2 regions of the Noviherbaspirillum sp. FW303-A3 genome follow, and region 2 is predicted to be linked to the other one. Evidence: predicted binding sites of a transcription regulator. Region 2 holds the regulator's gene; the other holds the start of a gene.
The links. The regulator sigma-54, encoded in region 2, starts transcription at its own class of promoters, with help from an activator protein. The targets are predictions, from matches to a motif close to TGGCANGNAANCTGCTTT.
Positions count from the first base shown of each region.

Region 1: AC3WOY_RS18080 (nitrate/nitrite transporter) is a predicted target of sigma-54. The motif match lies at 2,455-2,472, and genes of this name have one in related genera.

Region 1 covers NZ_JBYTAZ010000001.1:3,754,241-3,760,048, reverse strand. Annotated here, with positions in the region: gene nirB (nitrite reductase large subunit NirB) at 1-2,239, opposite strand, end outside; gene AC3WOY_RS18080 (nitrate/nitrite transporter) at 2,510-3,724, shown strand; gene AC3WOY_RS18075 (bifunctional protein-serine/threonine kinase/phosphatase) at 3,813-5,516, shown strand; gene AC3WOY_RS18070 (ABC transporter ATP-binding protein) at 5,569-5,808, opposite strand, start outside.
Region 2 covers NZ_JBYTAZ010000001.1:3,424,944-3,437,440, reverse strand. Annotated here, with positions in the region: gene AC3WOY_RS16590 (monovalent cation:proton antiporter family protein) at 1-381, opposite strand, end outside; gene AC3WOY_RS16585 (KpsF/GutQ family sugar-phosphate isomerase) at 625-1,653, shown strand; gene AC3WOY_RS16580 (KdsC family phosphatase) at 1,653-2,177, shown strand; gene lptC (LPS export ABC transporter periplasmic protein LptC) at 2,187-2,768, shown strand; gene lptA (lipopolysaccharide transport periplasmic protein LptA) at 2,806-3,354, shown strand; gene lptB (LPS export ABC transporter ATP-binding protein) at 3,356-4,096, shown strand; gene AC3WOY_RS16560 (RNA polymerase factor sigma-54) at 4,116-5,603, shown strand; gene hpf (ribosome hibernation-promoting factor, HPF/YfiA family) at 5,696-6,043, shown strand; gene AC3WOY_RS16550 (enoyl-CoA hydratase/isomerase family protein) at 6,200-7,291, shown strand; gene AC3WOY_RS16545 (deoxyguanosinetriphosphate triphosphohydrolase) at 7,288-8,442, opposite strand; partial or broken gene aroKB (bifunctional shikimate kinase/3-dehydroquinate synthase AroKB) at 8,443-10,103, opposite strand; gene AC3WOY_RS16535 (Ig-like domain-containing protein) at 10,100-12,055, opposite strand; gene AC3WOY_RS16530 (type IV pilus secretin PilQ) at 12,102-12,497, opposite strand, start outside.

The DNA of each region.
Region 1 (5,808 bases), 330 kb from region 2:
CTTCTTCCCGGTAGAGCTGCAGGAAGGCGCCGGAATACTCCAGCACTTCCTCGTGCGTCTTCACCTTGGCGAAGAAGTGCGCCACCTCGGTCTTGATGCCGCCGTTGCCGCCGACATAGATCTCCCAGCCGGAATCGACGCCGATCACGCCCACGTCCTTGATGCCGGATTCGGCACAGTTGCGCGGGCAGCCGGAGACGGCGATCTTCACCTTGTGCGGCGCATACATTTTCCACATCGCGCGCTCGAGCTGCTTGCCCATCTCGGTGGAATCCTGCGTACCGAAGCGGCACCATTCCGAACCGACGCAGGTTTTCACGGTGCGCAGCGCCTTGGCGTAGGCATGGCCGCTGGGCATGTCGAGTTCTTTCCAGACGGCGGGCAAGTCTTCCTTCTTCACACCCAGCAGGTCGATCCGCTGGCCGCCAGTCACCTTGACCGTCGGGATCTGGAACTTGTCGACGACGTCGGCGATCCGGCGCAAATCTTTTGCGGTAGTCTCGCCGCCCCACATGCGCGGGATGACCGAGTAGGTGCCGTCCTTCTGGATGTTGGCATGCGCGCGCTCGTTGATGAAGCGCGATTGCGGATCGTCCTTCGCCTCGTGCGGCCAGGTGGAGATCAGGTAGTAGTTCAGCGCCGGACGGCATGTCGAGCAGCCGTTCGGGGTGCGCCATTCCATGAACTTCATGGTGCCGGCGATCGTCAGCAGCTTGTTGACCTTGATCGCGTCGCGCACTTCCTGGTGCGAATGGTCGGTGCAGGCACAAACCGGTTTCGCCTTGCTCGACGTGGAATAGTCGCCCCCGGCGGTCGCCATCAGGATCTGTTCGACAAGGCCGGTGCAGGAGCCGCAGGAGGCGGATGCCTTCGTATGCTTGCGCACGTCTTCCAGGGTGAACAGGCCCTTTTCCTTGATCGACTTGACGATGGTGCCCTTGCACACGCCGTTGCAGCCGCAGACCTCGGCGTCGTCCGGCATCGCTGCCGCGCGGGTGAAGCCTTCGTGGCCGGTATCACCCGGGCGACCGGTATTCGATTCGCCGAACATCAGCGTGTCGCGCATTTCGGTGATGTCCCTGCCTTCGCGCAGCAGCTTGAAGTACCAGGTGCCGTCGACGGTATCGCCGTACAGGCAGGCGCCGACCAGCTTATTGTCCTTGATGACCAGTTTCTTGTACACGCCGCCGATCGGGTCGGACAGAACGATTTCTTCCGTTCCTTCGCCGCCCATGAATTCACCGGCGGAGAACAGGTCGATCCCGGTAACCTTCAGCTTGGTCGAGGTCACGGACCCCTGGTAACGCCCGATGCCGAAATTGGCGAGATGGTTGGCGCACACTTTCGCCATCTCGAAAAGCGGCGCGACAAGACCGTACGCCGTGCCGCGGTGATTCACGCACTCGCCCACGGCATAGATGCGCGGGTCATAGGTCTGCATGGTGTCGTTGACAACAATGCCGCGATTGCAGAACAGACCGGCCGATTCGGCGAGCGTCGTGTTCGGGCGGATGCCGACCGCCATGACCACCAGTTCGGCGGAAACTTCGAGGCCGTCGGTGAAGCGGATGGCTTTCACATTGCCGTTTTCGTCGCCGACGATTTCCTTTGTGTTTTTATCAAGAAGGAACTTCAGGCCGCGGTCTTCCAGCGATTTTTGCAGCAGCTTGCCGGCGGTCGGGTCGAGCTGGCGCTCCATCAGCCAGGCCGGCAGGTGCACGACGGTGACGTCCATGCCGCGCAGCTTGAGGCCGTTGGCCGCTTCCAGGCCGAGCAGGCCGCCGCCGATGACGACGGCGTGCTTGTGCACCTTGGCGGCGTCGATCATCGCGTTGGTGTCCTGGATGTCGCGGTAGGAGATCACGCCCTTCAGTTCCTTGCCGGGCACGGGCAGGAGGAAGGGATTGGAACCGGTGGCCAGCAGCAGGCGGTCATATTCCGCAGTGGTGCCGTCTTCTGCGATGACCTGGCGCTTGACGCGGTCGATCTTCGCGATTTTCTTGCCGAGGTGGAGAGTAATGTTGTTTTCCGCATACCAGTCGACATCGTTGAGCATGATGTCCTTGATGGTCTGCTCCCCGGCGAGCACCGGCGACAGAAGGATGCGGTTGTAGTTGGCGTAGGGCTCGGCGCCGAATACGGTGATGTCGTAGATGTCCGGGGCGATCTTGATCAGCTCTTCGAGCGTGCGCACACCGGCCATACCGTTACCAACCATGACTAATTTCAGCTTCTTCATTAAAGCTCCTCCTCCACTCCGCTTCGCCATTGAAGCTACAAAAATGATCCTGGGAGTTTCTTAGCAAGAGCGGTGCCAATGCGGAATTCGGGTAAACGCACCGGGATGAAGAGAAAAGCGCACCGTTGCAGTGCAACATCTTCACATCGCTCGTGCAGGGAGCACGTTCGATATCTTCATGCCCTATTAATAGCGAGTTGACGCACGAAAACGCGTGGCACGGCGATTGCATAGTGCACACCAATTCCAACTTCGGTGCAAAGGCGCATCATGAAAACGACGTCGTTTTGGAAGGCGGGTCATACGCCGACCTTGCTTGCTTCCTTTTTCTATTTCGACCTGAGCTTTATGGTCTGGGTACTGCTCGGGCCGCTCGCCGTGCAAATCTCGAAAGATCTTGCTCTTACACCTGCCCAGAAGGGCCTGATGGTCGCGACCCCCCTTCTCGCAGGCGCGTTGCTGCGCATTGTGATGGGCGTGCTGGTCGATCACCTGAAACCCAAGAAGGCCGGTGCTATCGGCCAGGTCGTCGTGATTGCAGGCCTTACGTGGGCATGGCTGGGACAGCTGAACAGCTATGAAAGCATGCTCACGCTCGGCATCCTGCTTGGCGTTGCCGGCGCAGCATTTGCCGTTGCGCTGCCGCTCGCATCCCGCTGGTATCCGCCCGAGCACCAGGGTACGGCGCTCGGCATTGCCGGCGCAGGCAATTCCGGCACCGCTTTCGCCGCCCTGTTTGCACCGTCACTCGCCATCGCCTTCGGCTGGCAGAACGTTTTCGGCTGGTGCCTGATTCCGCTTGGCGTAGCCTTTATCGTGTACATGATCTTTGCGAAAGACTCGCCCACCGCCCCGCCGCCCAAGGCAATGGTCGAATACCTGCATGTGCTCAAGGACAAGGATGCTTGGTGGTTCATGTTCTTCTACAGCGTAACCTTCGGCGGCTTCTCCGGCCTGGCTTCGTCGCTGACGATCTACTTCAACAGCCAGTACGGCCTGTCCCCGGTGACAGCAGGCTACTTCACTGCCGCCTGCGTGTTTGCCGGTTCGCTGGTGCGCCCTGTAGGGGGGATCGTTGCCGACCGCATCGGCGGCATCAAGACGCTGTCGCTGATGTATGTGCTGGCCGCCCTGTTCCTGTTCATCGCCAGCACCGGGCTGCAATCCTATGAACTCGCCCTGGTCGTATTCGTGCTTGCCATGCTGTCGCTCGGCACGGGCAACGGCGCGGTGTTCCAGCTGGTTCCGCAGCGCTTCCGCAAGGAGATCGGCGTGATGACCGGCCTGGTCGGCATGGCCGGCGGCATTGGCGGCTTCTACCTCGCATCCAGCCTTGGCTATTCGAAGCAGATTACCGGCAGCTACCAGCTCGGCCTGACCCTGTTCGCTTCGCTGGCCATATTGGCCCTCGTGGGACTCACCGCGGTCAAGGGGCGCTGGCGTACGACCTGGGGCAGTGCTGCGATGACAACAGCGAAGATTTAACCCCGGAATTTGAGTAACATGGACGGCGGGAGCGGCGAATGCAGTTCGCCGCTCCCGCCGTTTTTTATCGCCTACACCAGACTCCATCATGCCCCTTTCCGTCAGCATCGGACACAGCACGCTCGCAGGCCTGCGCGAGAGAAACGAGGATTTCGTCGGCATGGTCACGCCGAACGAGCCCGAACTGTCGACCAAGGGCCTGATCGCGGCCATCGCCGACGGCGTTTCCGGCAACGAAGGCGGCCGCGAAGCATCCGAGTACACGGTGCGCGGCCTGCTCACGGATTACTACGCCACGCCCGATACCTGGCCCGTGACGCAGGCGCTCGACAAGGTCATCAAGGCCATCAACAGCTGGGTGCAGAAACAGGGATCGGTGCGGCCGGAACTGGCCGGGATGGCGACCACGCTGACCACGGTCGTCCTGCGCGGCAATTGCTATTACTTTTCGCACGTGGGAGACACGCGGCTGTACCTTTTGCGTGGCGGTGCGCTTACCCGTCTGACGACCGACCATGTGTGGGACCGCCCCGAGATGCAGCATGTCCTTACGCGTGCGATCGGCCTCGATACCCGCCTCGCGATCGACCACGGCATGGGGGAGCTGCGCGAGCGGGATGTGCTGCTGCTGGCATCGGACGGTGTGTGGTCGAGCATGACGGAGTACGACATCACCCATGCGCTGGCGGACGTGGCAATGGGAAGCTGGGATGCGGCATCCTGCGCCGACGCGCTGGTCAAGGCGGCGCTGGCGTCCGGCTCGACCGACAATTGCAGCGCGCTCGTGCTGCGCGTCGACAGCCTGCCGGAAGAGAACCTGCGCGACGCGCTATCCGTCTCCGCGCAGTTGCCGGTTCCGCCGAAACTGAAACCGGGACAGACCATCGACGGATACACCGTCGAAACCGTGATCCACAGTTCGCAGGCCACCCTGCTGTATCGCGTGCTCGATCCCAAGACGCAGCGTCAGCTCGTCCTGAAGACCTTGCATCCGGACCGTGCGGGCGATCCGCACGAGCGATCCGCCTTCGCCCATGAGGAGTGGCTGGCCAAGCGGGTCGTCGCCCGCTTCTTCCCGCAGGTGATCACGCCCGAGCAGAAGAACTATCTGTATTACCTGACCACCTGGCATGAAGGCGAAACACTGCAGCAGAAGCTGGATGCAGGCGCGCATTTCACGGCGCCCGAGACGGTCGCGATCGGCGAGAAGCTGGTGCGCGCCCTCGGCGCCCTGCACCGGCGCAGCATCATCCACCGAGATATCAAGCCGGGCAACGTCCACCTGGGAACGGATGGCGAATTGCGCCTGCTGGATCTTGGCGTCGCCATGTCCGGCCTGGAAGATGAGGTGCCGCTGAATGCACCGCAGGCCGGGACACCGTCTTTCCTGGCCCCCGAGCAGTTCGAGAACGCGCCGCCCTCACGCCAGACCGATGTGTATGCCGCCGGCGTGACGCTGTACCTGATGCTGACCCGTCACTATCCGTACGGCGAGATCGAACCCTTCCAGCGCCCCCGTTTCGTCGAACCGGTGCTGCCGAGCAGGTATCGCCCGGAAATTCCCTTGTGGCTCGAGAACGTGCTCCTGCGCGCGGTGGCCCGCGATCCTGCCGACCGCTTCGAAACCGCGGAGGAATTCCTGCTCGCGCTCGAACGCGGCGCCAGCAACCCCGTTCCGCCGCGGACGCCGGCGCCGCTGGCCAAACGCGATCCGGTGGCGCTGTGGCGTGCAATGGCGACCATCTCGATTGTGATCAACCTGCTCCTGCTTTATCTCGTCGTGGCACGATAAAAGACAACGGGGGCCGAAGCCCCCGCCGTCCTTCCACCCTCGTCATACCCTGTCAGGCAGCTTCCTTCATCGCCGCAGGATGTGCCTGGCGGTGATACAGGAATTCCAGCACCGCGCTGCGGTACTCGATGTACAGCGGATCGTGCGCCAGCGCCACACGGTCGCGCGGACGGTCGAGGCGCACATGAACGATGTCGCCGATGGTCGCGGCCGGGCCGTTCGTCATCATCACGATACGGTCCGACAGCAGCACGGCCTCGTCCACATCGTGCGTCACCATGACCACCGTGGA
Region 2 (12,497 bases):
CCCACCAAGCGCGAACGCCGCGCGCCAGCTGATATCGACGAGCTGCGGAAGGAAATGCGCCATCAGCCAGCCGAACAGCATGGTCGCCGCAATCGTCAGCAGCACTTGCGCCATGCCGAGCCCGAACACCGTGCGCCGCATGGATACAAGTTTCGGCAGAGAGAATTCCAGCCCGATCGAAAACATCAGGAACACGACACCGAACTCGGCCAGTACATGCGTGGTCGCGCTCTGTTCCGCCATGCCGAAGCCGAACGGGCCGATCACGATGCCGACGACAAGGTAGCCCAGCATCGGCGGCAGATGCAGCATGCGGAACGCCACCACACCGAGCACGGCGGCGCTCAGCAGGATCAGCGTAAGTTCGAGGGCCGAAAACATGAATTGTTATTCAATTGGTCGAGTCTGGTGCAAGGCAGGCCCCATCCGCGCGCGCCCGGCAATGCGGTGTAGCGACAACGGCTGGACCGTTCCGCAGTCCGACCACCTCACTTGCCCGATTGCACGATTGCTTTAAGAATGAAGGACTTACGAAACGAAAACAGCCATTGACGGCCCTCAAAGTCAAATTTTTTGTTATGACTGGCAGATTTTTTGCTTTCGTAATTCGTTTATACTTCCGGCATGAGTGTAACCGATGCAAAAACCTTGCCGAAAGACTTCGACGCGAAAAATGCGCTGCGTGCGCTCGAGCTCGCCCGCGAGACGATCCAGATCGAAGCCGACGCCCTGCTTGCGTTGAAGAGCAGGCTCTCGGACAGCCCCGACGACAGCTTTGCCCGAGCCATGGGACTGCTGATGCAATGCACGGGACGCGTCGTCGTCTCCGGTATCGGCAAATCCGGGCATATCGCCCGCAAGATCGCGGCCACGCTTGCCTCCACCGGGACGCCGGCGCTGTTCGTGCACGCCGCGGAAGCCTTGCACGGCGACCTCGGCATGATTACCGAGAACGATGCCGTCATCGCGATTTCGTACTCGGGCGAAGCCGCCGAGTTCGTTTCCATCATCCCCATCATCAAGCGCATGGGCGCCAAGCTGATCGCCATTACCGGCAATGACGCTTCCCGCCTGGCGCAGCTCGCCGACGTCCATCTCAACGTCCGCGTAGACAAGGAAGCCTGCCCGCTCAACCTGGCGCCGACCGCCAGCACGACCGCGACGCTGGCACTGGGCGACGCGCTCGCCGTGGCCCTGCTCGACGCCAGGGGCTTCCGCGAAGAGGATTTCGCGCGTTCGCACCCCGGCGGCGCGCTTGGCCGCCGCCTGCTGACCCATGTGCGGGATGTCATGCGCAGCGGCGCTGCGGTTCCCATGGTCAAGCCGGACGTATCCTTGCCGGCCGCCCTGCTCGAAATCACCCGCAAAGGCATGGCAATGACCGCCGTGGTGGACGATGCCGGACGCGCCATCGGCATCTTCACCGACGGCGACCTGCGCCGCCTGATCGAAAACGTCCAGGATTTCGGCAAGCTGAAAATGTCCGATGTCATGCATGCCAATCCGCGTACCATCCTCCCCGACCAGCTCGCAGTCGAGGCAGTCGAGCTGATGGAACATTTCCGGATCAACCAGTTGCTGGTGGCCGATGCCGACGGCAAGCTGGTCGGCGCGCTGCACATCCACGACCTGACCCGCGCAAAGGTGATCTGATGCAAGACATACTGGCAAGGGCAGCGCAGGTCCGGCTCATGATTTTCGATGTCGACGGCATCCTCACCGACGGCAGCCTGCATTACGCGCCGGACGGCGAAATGATCAAGACATTCAACGTGCTGGACGGGCACGGCATCAAGCTGCTGCAGCAATCGGGCGTGGCCACGGCGATCATCAGCGCGCGCAAGTCCGCCATCGTCGCCAAGCGCGCGGCGGATCTCGGCGTGCAGCACCTGTATCAAGGCGTGCATGACAAACTGGAGGCCTTCGAGGAACTGCTCGCCAGGACCGGCATCGCCAGGGGAGCATGCGGCTTCGTCGGCGATGATGTGATCGACCTGCCCATCCTGCTGCGCGTCGGATTTGCGGCCAGCGTTCCGAACGGACATGGCGAAGTGAAATCGCGGGTGCATTACGTGACCAAGGCCAGCGGCGGCCAAGGCGCGGCGCGCGAACTGTGCGACCTGATCCTGCGCGCCCAAGGCAATTACGAGGCGGCGCTGGCGCCTTACCTGAAGTAGGGATCGATCATGCGGCCATGGCGCATCCGGTTGTTCATGACGCTCGCGCCGCTGGTTGTGCTGGCGCTGGCAAGTTTCTGGCTGTATGAAGTCATGCGCCGCGCGACGGACACGGTTGTTCCGAATCCGGAACGCAATGAGCCGGATTTCTACGTTGAAAAGTTCAGCTACGTGAAGTTGTCGAAGACAGGTTCTGCGCAATACCACTTTGCCGGCGAAAGGCTCACGCACAATCCGCAGGATGACTCGTACGATATCGTCAATCCTGTCGTAAGCAATATCAGCAATGCGGATGCGCCAATGACGATCCGGGCCGAGCGTGCGCGCGTCAACAGCGACAACAGCCAGGTGCACCTTTACCAGAACGTGCGCATGGACCGGCCGGCGTCGGCAACGGCAGAACCGATCCGCATCCGTACCGAGTACATGCTGGTGCTTCCGGACGACGATGCCATGAAGACCGACAAGCCGGTCGAAATCACGACGGATCGCGCAAAGCTGACGGGCACAGGCATGGTGGCAAACAATGCAACGCGGGAGTTCAACCTGACGAGCAATGTTCATGGCACGTATCAAGCCCGCGTACGCTGATTCGGTATAACTTGATGCATCCTATTCGAGATCTTTCATGAAACATTTTTTCTTGTTGCTGTTGACGCTGTTCGCGATGGTCGCAGGCAATGCGCACGCGGAAAAAGCCGACTCCGACAAGCCGACCAATGTCGAGGCCGACCAGATGGCCTACGACGACATCAAGCAGGTCAACACCTTCACCGGCAACGTGATCCTGACGCGCGGCACGCTGATCATGCGCGCGCACAAACTGGTGGTGTCGCAAGATTCCGCCGGCTACCAGTTCGCGACGCTGCTTGCGCCGCCCGGCGGCCTGGCCACCTTCCGCCAGAAGCGCGACGCCGGCCCGAACCAGTGGATCGAAGGACAAGCAGAACGCATCGAATACGACGGCAAATCCGAGATGGTGAAACTGTTCTCGAAGGCAAAAATGCGCCGCCTCGAAGGCAACAAACCGACCGACGAAGTCGAAGGCGAATTCATTTCCTACGACAGCCGCGCAGAATTTTTCACTGTGAACAATACAGCGACCGGTGCGAACAAGCCCGGCGGCGGCCGCATCAAGGCCATCATCCAGCCACGCTCCGAATCGAAGGACAAATGAGATGACGAGTACGCTGGTAGTCAACGGTCTGCAAAAGAGCTACGGCACGCGCCAGGTGGTGCGCGATGTCTCGCTGCAGGTGGCGAGCGGCGAAGTGGTCGGCCTGCTCGGCCCGAACGGCGCCGGCAAGACGACATCGTTCTACATGATTGTCGGACTGGTGCCTTCGGATGCCGGGGACATCGATCTCAATGGCGTGGCGATTTCCCGCCTGCCCATCCACCGTCGCGCCACGCTTGGCTTGTCCTACCTGCCGCAGGAGGCATCGGTCTTCCGCAAGCTCAGCGTCGAGGACAATATCCGCGCAGTGCTGGAACTGCAACGCATCGACGACAAGCCTCTTGCCAAGGCTGAAATCGAAAAGCGGCTGAATACGCTCCTTGCCGAATTGCAGATCGAGCGCCTGCGCGAAAACCAGGCACTCTCGCTCTCGGGCGGCGAACGCCGGCGCGTCGAAATCGCGCGCGCCCTCGCGACCAACCCGCGTTTCGTGCTGCTCGACGAACCGTTCGCGGGTGTCGATCCGATCGCGGTCATCGAGATCCAGCGTATCGTACGCTTCCTCAAGGAGCGTGGCATCGGCGTGCTGATCACAGATCATAATGTGCGGGAGACCTTGGGCATCTGCGACAGAGCCTATATCATCAACCAGGGCTCTGTCCTGGCAAGCGGCCGTCCTGACGACATCATTGCGAACGAGTCGGTGCGGCGCGTGTATTTGGGTGAACACTTCCGGATGTGATGGAAGAAGACCAGAACGTATGAAACAGACACTCCAACTTCGAATCTCGCAACATCTGGCGCTGACGCCCCAGTTGCAACAGTCGATCCGCCTGTTGCAACTGTCGACGCTCGAGCTGCACCAGGAGCTGGAACAGATCCTCTCGGACAACCCGATGCTGGAACGCGTCGACGACCCGCTCGACCATTCCGTCCGCCTGCTCGCGGATGGGGCGATCAGCGCGCCGGCAAGCGCGAATGGCACCACGCCGGAAGCGCCCGCAGCCGAAAGCAGCGCCCCCGCTTCTTCCGAAGAGCCCGAGGGCGGCTTTGAAGGCGGCGAAGGTTCGGATGCCGGCTCGGGCGACAGCGACTGGAGTTTCGACGATGTCGCACGCACCTCCAAGGCACCGGAAGACGACGACGCACGCCCTCAGCTCGAGGCGCATGAAGTCACCCTGCGTGAACATCTGCTGGAGCAGATGCGCGTCACCGTGCGCGAGCATCGCGACCGCGCCCTCGTCGAACTGATCATCGACGCGCTCAACGACAACGGCTACCTTGACGAACCGATCGAAGAAATCCATGCACGCCTGCCGGAAGAACTCGGGATCGAACTCGAGGAACTCGCCGTCGCACTGAAACTCGTGCAGAGCTTCGAGCCCGCGGGCGTCGGCGCGCGCAACGCCTCCGAGTGCCTCGCGATCCAGATCCGCCGCTTCCCGAAGATTCCGCTTGTGACGCGTCGCCGCGCACTGGAGATCGTCGAGAACCATCTTGCGCTGTTCGCGCAGCGCGACTTCAACAAGCTGAAGAAGGCGCTCGACTGCGACGAAGAAGACCTGCGCGAAGCGCAACATGTGATCCGCCAGTGCAATCCGCACCCCGGCGCCCTGTTCGCCTCGGATGCCTCCGACTACGTCGTCCCCGACGTCATTGTCAAGAAAACAAAGAACGGCTGGCAGGTATTCCTCAACCATGACGTCATGCCGCGCCTGCGCGTGAACGCCCTCTACGCCAACATCCTCAAGCAAAGCAAGGGTGAGGGGTCGCTTACTTCGCAGCTGCAGGAAGCCAAATGGCTGATCAAGAACATGCGCCAGCGTTTCGACACGATCCTGCGCGTGGCGCAGGCGATTGTCGACCGTCAACGCAATTTCTTCTCCCACGGCGCGGTCGCCATGCGCCCTCTTGTCTTGCGTGAAATTGCTGATACACTGGGTTTACACGAAAGTACTATTTCTCGTGTGACAACTCAAAAGTACATGCTGACCCCCCACGGCATGTTCGAGTTGAAGTACTTCTTCGGCAGCCACGTCGCCACAGAAGCGGGGGGCGAAGCTTCATCGACGGCGATCCGCGCGCTGATCAAACAATTGATAGGAGCAGAAGACCCCAAGAATCCATTCTCAGACAGCAAAATTGCGGATATGTTGGGGGAGCAAGGCATGGTCGTGGCACGACGCACCGTCGCGAAGTATCGCGAAGCTTTGAAAATCCCTCCAGTCAATCTGCGCAAATCCCTGTAGCTTTCATGTTGTAGTGTAGTTGCTGTGTTCGGCGTAGCTCGACTACGCGGGCACGTGCGAACCTCCAGCGACGCCATCCATAGGAGCGCTGTATGAATCTCACAATCAGTGGACATCACCTCGAACTGACACCGGCCATTCGTGAATACACGGAAAACAAGCTGGAACGCATCATCCGCCATTTCGACCATGTCATTGATATCGCAGTCATCTTGGGTGTGGAAAAACCTTCAGAAAAGGAAAAGAGACAGAGAGCAGAAGTGAATCTGCGACTACGTGGCAATGTCATTCATGTCGAGAGTTTTGCGGAAGACCTGTATGCAGCCATTGACACACTGATTGACAAACTGGACCGTCAGGTACTGAAGTACAAGACAAAGATCCAGGACCACCAGCACGAATCCTTCAAGCGCATGCCGGACACTTCGGCCGCTACGTGACATCTACCCGGCCCTTCAGGGCCAGTACTATCAAGGGCGCATCGAATGCGCCCTTTTTATTTACTGTTCGCCGCCAAGGATGAATGTCGGGCACGCGACTGCGGCGTTCAGGCAATGCCGATACAATAATCCGCTTTCCGCACACATTTGCCGGCCATGACTGAATTCGTCCAGACCCATATCAAGAACAACATCGGCTTCATCACACTTGATCGTCCGAAAGCCTTGAACTCCCTTTCGCTCGACATGGTGCGTGCGCTGACGGCGGCCCTGCTCTCGTGGCGCAATGACCGCGAGGTGCGTGCCGTCGTGATCCGAAGCAGCAGCGAGCGCGCATTTTGCGCAGGCGGTGACATCCGCTTCTTCTACGATGCAGGACGCGCGACACCGCAAGGCGGAAGCGCGCTGCTGGAAGACTTCTTCACCGAAGAGTACGCACTGAATCACCTCATCCACTTCTATCCCAAACCCTATGTCGCCATCATGGATGGCATCGTGATGGGGGGCGGGATGGGCGTTGCACAAGGCGGAGAATCCAACCGCATGCGCATCGTCACGGACCGCACGAAGATGGCCATGCCCGAGGTGAACATCGGCCTGTTCCCCGATGTGGGCGGCGGATATTTCCTGTCCCGCATAGCAGGCGAAATCGGGACTTACCTCGGTGTCACGGGCGAGATCATCGGCGCCGCCGATGCGCTGTATGCCGGCCTCGCCGACGTGTTCGTGCCCGCCGCCGAACTTGCCGCGCTCTCCGCCATGCTCGAGTCGGCAGATTCCTCCAGGTTGCCGCACGCCATTCGTGAATTCGCGTCGCGATTCGCATCGCAGGTTGATCCGGCGACGAGCGTGCTCGCCGCCGAACGCGACGCAATCGATCGGCATTTCGCGCATGACGATGTGCTGTCGATTGCGGACTCTCTCGGGAAGGACGACAGCGCATTCGCACGAAAAACGGTCGACACCATGAACAAGCGCTCACCGCTGATGATGTGCGTGACCTTGTCGCAGCTGCGACGTGGGAGAACGATGGGGGTTGCGGACAACCTGCGCATGGAGCGCACGATGGTGCGCCGCAGTTTTGAAAACGGAGAAGTGCTGGAAGGCATCCGGTCGGTGGTCATCGACAAGGACAATGCGCCCAAGTGGTCACCGGCGCAACTGGCCGATGTCGGCGAGGAGATGATCGAGCGTTTCTTTGAACCGGCCTGGCCGGCGCATGCGCATCCGCTGCGCGCGCTTGACTAGATTTCTTCGACGGTGAACAACCGGCGAAACTCGCGCATCGCGTAACGGTCCGTCATGCCCGCAATATAGTCGGCAACCTTGCGCGCCTGCGCACGTACCTGGTCTGCAGTCGCACCGTCGCGCAGGCCGGTCTGGTAATCCGGGGGCAGCAGGCGTGGTTCACGCATGAACGCTTCGAACAGTTCGCGAATGATGCGCCGCGCCTTGCTGGTCATGCGGTTGACCTGATAGTGCTGGTACAGGTTGTGGCGCAGGAAGCGCTTCAACTGTGCGGCCTCCCTGTTCATCTCTGCGGAGAACGCGATCATGGGAGGAGCATTGCGCACGTCATCGACCGACTTCGGTTGCGCAGCATCAATGCGTGCGCGTGAGGTATCGATCAGGTCGACAATCAAAGCGTTGATCATGCGCCGGATCGTCTCATGGATGGCTCGGCGCCCGGTAATGCCGGGATAGGTGCGCTCCACTTCCGTTCTGTGCCGCGCATAGAAATCCACCTCGTCCAGCTGCGCAGTAGTCAGCAGGCCGGAACGCAAACCGTCATCAATGTCGTGGTTGTTGTAGGCGATCTCGTCGGCGAGGTTTGCCAGCTGCGCCTCCAGCGTCGGCTGCTTCTTGTCGAGGAAGCGCTGGCCGATATCGCCCAGCATCTGTGCGTTGGAAGACGCGCAGTGCTTGAGGATGCCTTCACGCGTTTCGAACATCAGGTTCAGGCCATCGAACGCGCCATAGTGCTCCTCGAGCTTGTCGACGACGCGCAGACTTTGCAGGTTATGTTCAAAGCCGCCATATTCCTTCATGCAGGCGTCCAGCGCCTCCTGTCCCGCATGGCCGAAGGGGGTATGACCAAGGTCGTGCGCAAGTGAAATCGCCTCGACCAGGTCTTCATTGAGGCGCAGGTTGTGTGCAATCGAACGTGCAATCTGCGCCACTTCGATGCTGTGCGTCAGGCGGGTGCGGAAGAGATCACCCTCGTGGTTGACGAATACCTGAGTCTTGTATTCGAGCCGGCGGAATGCGGTCGAGTGGATGATGCGGTCACGGTCGCGCTGGAACTCCGTGCGGGAAGCCGGGGCCGGTTCCGCGAAACGCCTCCCCCGCGATGCCGCGGATCGTGCGGCATAAGGTGCGAGGTTGGCTTCGAAGTCCATTTACCGGACGCAGGCTTTCAGGGTTTCAACCAAGGTTTCCTGCGGCACCGGCATGATGACCGATGTGCCGAGGGGCTTGAGGAGGATGAACTTGATCTGCCCGCCCTCGTTCTTCTTGTCCACCTGCATCAGCTCAAGCCAGCGTTCAATGCCGAGATCCGGCGCGACAACCGGCAGCCGCGCGGCCTTCACCAGCGCCGTCAACCGGGATGCAGTGGCAGCATCGATGAACCCGAGGCGATGGGACAAGTCGGCGGCCATCACCATGCCGCATCCGACCGCCTCACCGTGCAGCCATTCGCCATATCCCATGCCAGCCTCGATCGCGTGGCCGAATGTATGGCCGAAGTTGAGGATCGCACGCAGCCCGCCTTCACGTTCATCCTGGCGCACGACATCCGCCTTGATCTCGCAGGATCGTTGGATGGAATACGCCAATGCTTCAGGGTCACGTTCCACCAGCTTCCCGATATTCGCCTCGATCCAGTCGAAGAATGCAGGATCGATGATCGCGCCGTGCTTGATCACCTCCGCCAGTCCGGCAGACAGTTCGCGGTCCGGAAGCGTGTTCAGGGTCGACGTATCCGCAATCACCGCTTGCGGCTGGTAGAACGCGCCGATCATGTTCTTGCCGAGCGGGTGATTGATACCGGTCTTGCCGCCGACGGAGGAATCGACTTGCGCCAGCAGCGTCGTCGGCACCTGGATAAACGGCACGCCGCGCATGTAAGTCGCTGCGGCAAACCCGGTCATGTCACCGATTACGCCGCCGCCCAGGGCAACCAGGGTCGTCTTGCGGTCGCACTTCTGCTCCAGCAGCACGTCGAACACACGCATGAGACTGCCCCAGTTTTTCTCCTCTTCACCGTCCGGCAGCACAACCGTCGTGACCTGTTTGCCGGCGCCTTCGAGAATGCCAACCAGGCGATCGAGGTAAAGGGGACCGACGGTGGTGTTCGTGACAACCGCCACTCGCTTGCCGGCAATGTGCCGTGTGACCAAGGCAGGATCGGCCAACAAGGATTGACCGATCGCAATGGGGTAACTGCGATCACCCAGGTCGACTTGCAAGGTGATCGGCGATGAATGCTGCGCGCTCATAGATTTCAGGAAGTCTGGTTCGGCTTGTCGTTCCCTGGCGAGGCCTTCTGCGCCATTTCCAATTGGGAAACGATGGTTTGCACCAGAGATTGTACGTTAGGACGGCCGGTTTCGATGACAAAGTCGGCAACTTCCAGGTAAAGCGGCTCGCGTTCGCGTGAAAGCTGCTCGAGGCGGCCACGGGGATCGGCCGTCTGCAATAAGGGCCGGTTCTTGTCGTGGCTGGTGCGCTGGAGGATGCTGTTGATGCTGGCCCGCAGGTATATCACGGTGCCGCGTGTCTTGAGGTATTCGCGGTTTTCCGGTTTCAGGATAGCACCGCCGCCGGTTGCCAGGACAAGGTCGGATTGCGAGGTCAGGTCGCGAATTACTTCCGATTCACGTTGACGGAAACCCGCTTCCCCTTCGATTTCAAAGATCAAAGGAATCGAGGCGCCTGTGCGCGCCTCGATTTCATGGTCCGAATCGATGAACCGTTTGTTAAGTTTCTTGGCCAGGGCGCGACCGACTGTCGTCTTGCCGGCGCCCATGAGGCCTACTAAGAAAATATTGGTAGTCAATCTGGCGAATTGCAATCGTTCGTTCCATAAGGGCTAATGGCCAATGTACCCCTTATCAAGCTCGGAGGCGCAATGCTCTGATCGGTCAAATCCGAAGCAGCGACAGGCAAAGTGAATATTGGTGTCGTGTATGTACCTTCCGTGCCTGCCGCAGTGCCATTAATGGTCAGGCGCACATTGGTCCAATTGCCGCGGTCTTGCGGATACAGGATCGATATTTGCGTGATGCCCGAGGAGTCGGTTTTACCACTCGACGTCGTACTGAACGGCAGTCCGGGTTCCAAGCTGTTATTGCCATTCCGATCCTCAAGCGGGGCAAGCACGCCATCACGGTTGCTATCTTCATTTGTACAGGTGTAGTTAATGACGCGCACCCAGCCATTTGCCGGCGTGGAAGAGTCAGAATCAAACACGTAATAACCTTTGATGTAGGAATCAGCATCAAGTGTAGCAGTGACCGTAACTTCAGGAACCGGATTCCCACCTGCATCGGTTACAAATACAGTGTAGTCCTTACGGTACGTCGAGTTTGTAGGTTCCACAATGGTATTACCTGTACCGGTCGTAATGAACAGTGATCTCCGGGCAACTGTCAAGTTTGCGGTCGCCGTCTTGGATGTCCCTTGGATACGAGCCTGAATCTGCACACCATTCGTCGCGGTCGTTGCCGGGCCTGCGGCGAACGTTACCTTCGCAGTGCCATCGCTTCCGGTAGTGACGACCGATGGATTGGAAAGCGTACCGCCGCTCTGGTCGGACGCAATGGAAAATTCAACCACTGCGCCTTTCACCAGATTGTTGTTCACTGTGCCATCCCTGACAACAACAGTTAACACACTCACATTGCTTTGCCCGGTTCCGCTAGGGCTTACTACTGCAGGGTCGGGTTGCATGCTAATCGTTGCTGATCCTGTCAGAGACGCAACAAACTCAAGGCTAGCTTGAGCGGTGGGGCCGCTAACAACGGTCGCCGAGATTGTTGCAATACCAACCGTGTCGGATTTGATGTAGACGTCTTGGGAGTTTCCCGAATTCACCGGGATACTGCTGCTTCCCAACGCTGTGCTGCAAACACTGTCAGTGTAAATCAAGCCGCGCGACGCGCTAATGTTGATTGTGCCGTTCTGTCCGACTCCGGCATTCTCGTACCGCGCGCTTATCTTTGTACACGCTCCCACGTTTGCCTCAGACACCGCAGTGGATACCCTCAGGCTGATGGAATTGACGTTGTAGGCATAAGTAAAGCTGTGTCCTTGCGAGGTTGCCGTTAATGTATCGCTGCCAGCCTGTGTGCCTGTCACTGTAACGACAACCTGTCCTTGCGCGTTCGTCAATGGCAAGCCGCCCGAAGTGCCGCCCGAAGTTTTTATCGCGACGGCATTGCCTTTTGCCGACGTAATAGAAACAGGCACTGCGGGAATCGCCGTTCCAGCCTGATCACGGACAGTAATTGCGAAATCTCCTGTACTCCCTGATGTCACAGTTGCGGGGCCGGTAATCGCCACTGCGGTACCAACTACATTAACCGTACCAGTCGCAGTAATGTTCCCCGCCTTCGCCGTCACCGTAATATTTCGATTGGTATGATCCCCAGACGTGGTAAGTGTCGCTGTCGCTTTGCCGTTTGAATCGGTGTTTGCAGCAACGCCAGTAAGCGCACCGGAGCTGGCTGTAAACGTTACCGGTACAGAAGCAATGGCATTGTTATTTGCATTCTTCACGAGAGCTGTAACCGTAACCTCAGTGCCCGCGACACCAGAAGACGGTAGTTCGGTACTGCTGAACAGCAATGAAATAGACGACGGCGTGGTAGCGGTCGACCCGCTGGAGCCAGAAACTGTACCCGCCGAACCGCCGCCACCACCGCATGCCACGAGCGTCACTGCCATCAAGCCGCCTGCTGCAAATTGCACAAACTTTTGGACCGAGGTCCCGATATCCCCTAATTTCATAAGCCCTACCCTTAACGTTATTCGAATTCTTGCTTATTGCTCTTGGTTAGCGTGCTACCACGCGGTCGGCAACTATTTTAGGTGTAATGAAAATCAAAAGCTCCGTCTTGTCATTGGTACGTCCCTGCGTCTTGAACAGATGGCCGACAACAGGAATGTCGCCAAACACCGGCACCTTCGATACCTGCTCACGCTCGACTTGCTGGAAAATACCACCGAGGACAACCGTTCCGCCATTTTCCACAAGCACCTGCGTCTTCACGTGCTTGGTATCGATCGCAAAACCTGCCCGGGTTTCGACACCAACACTGTCTTTGTTGACGTCGACGTCGAGGATGACGTTTCCGTCCGGTGTAATTTGGGGCGTAACTTCAAGCTTGAGGTTCGCCTTGCGGAACATGATCGACGTAGCTCCGCTCGAGGTAGCAACCTGATACGGGAG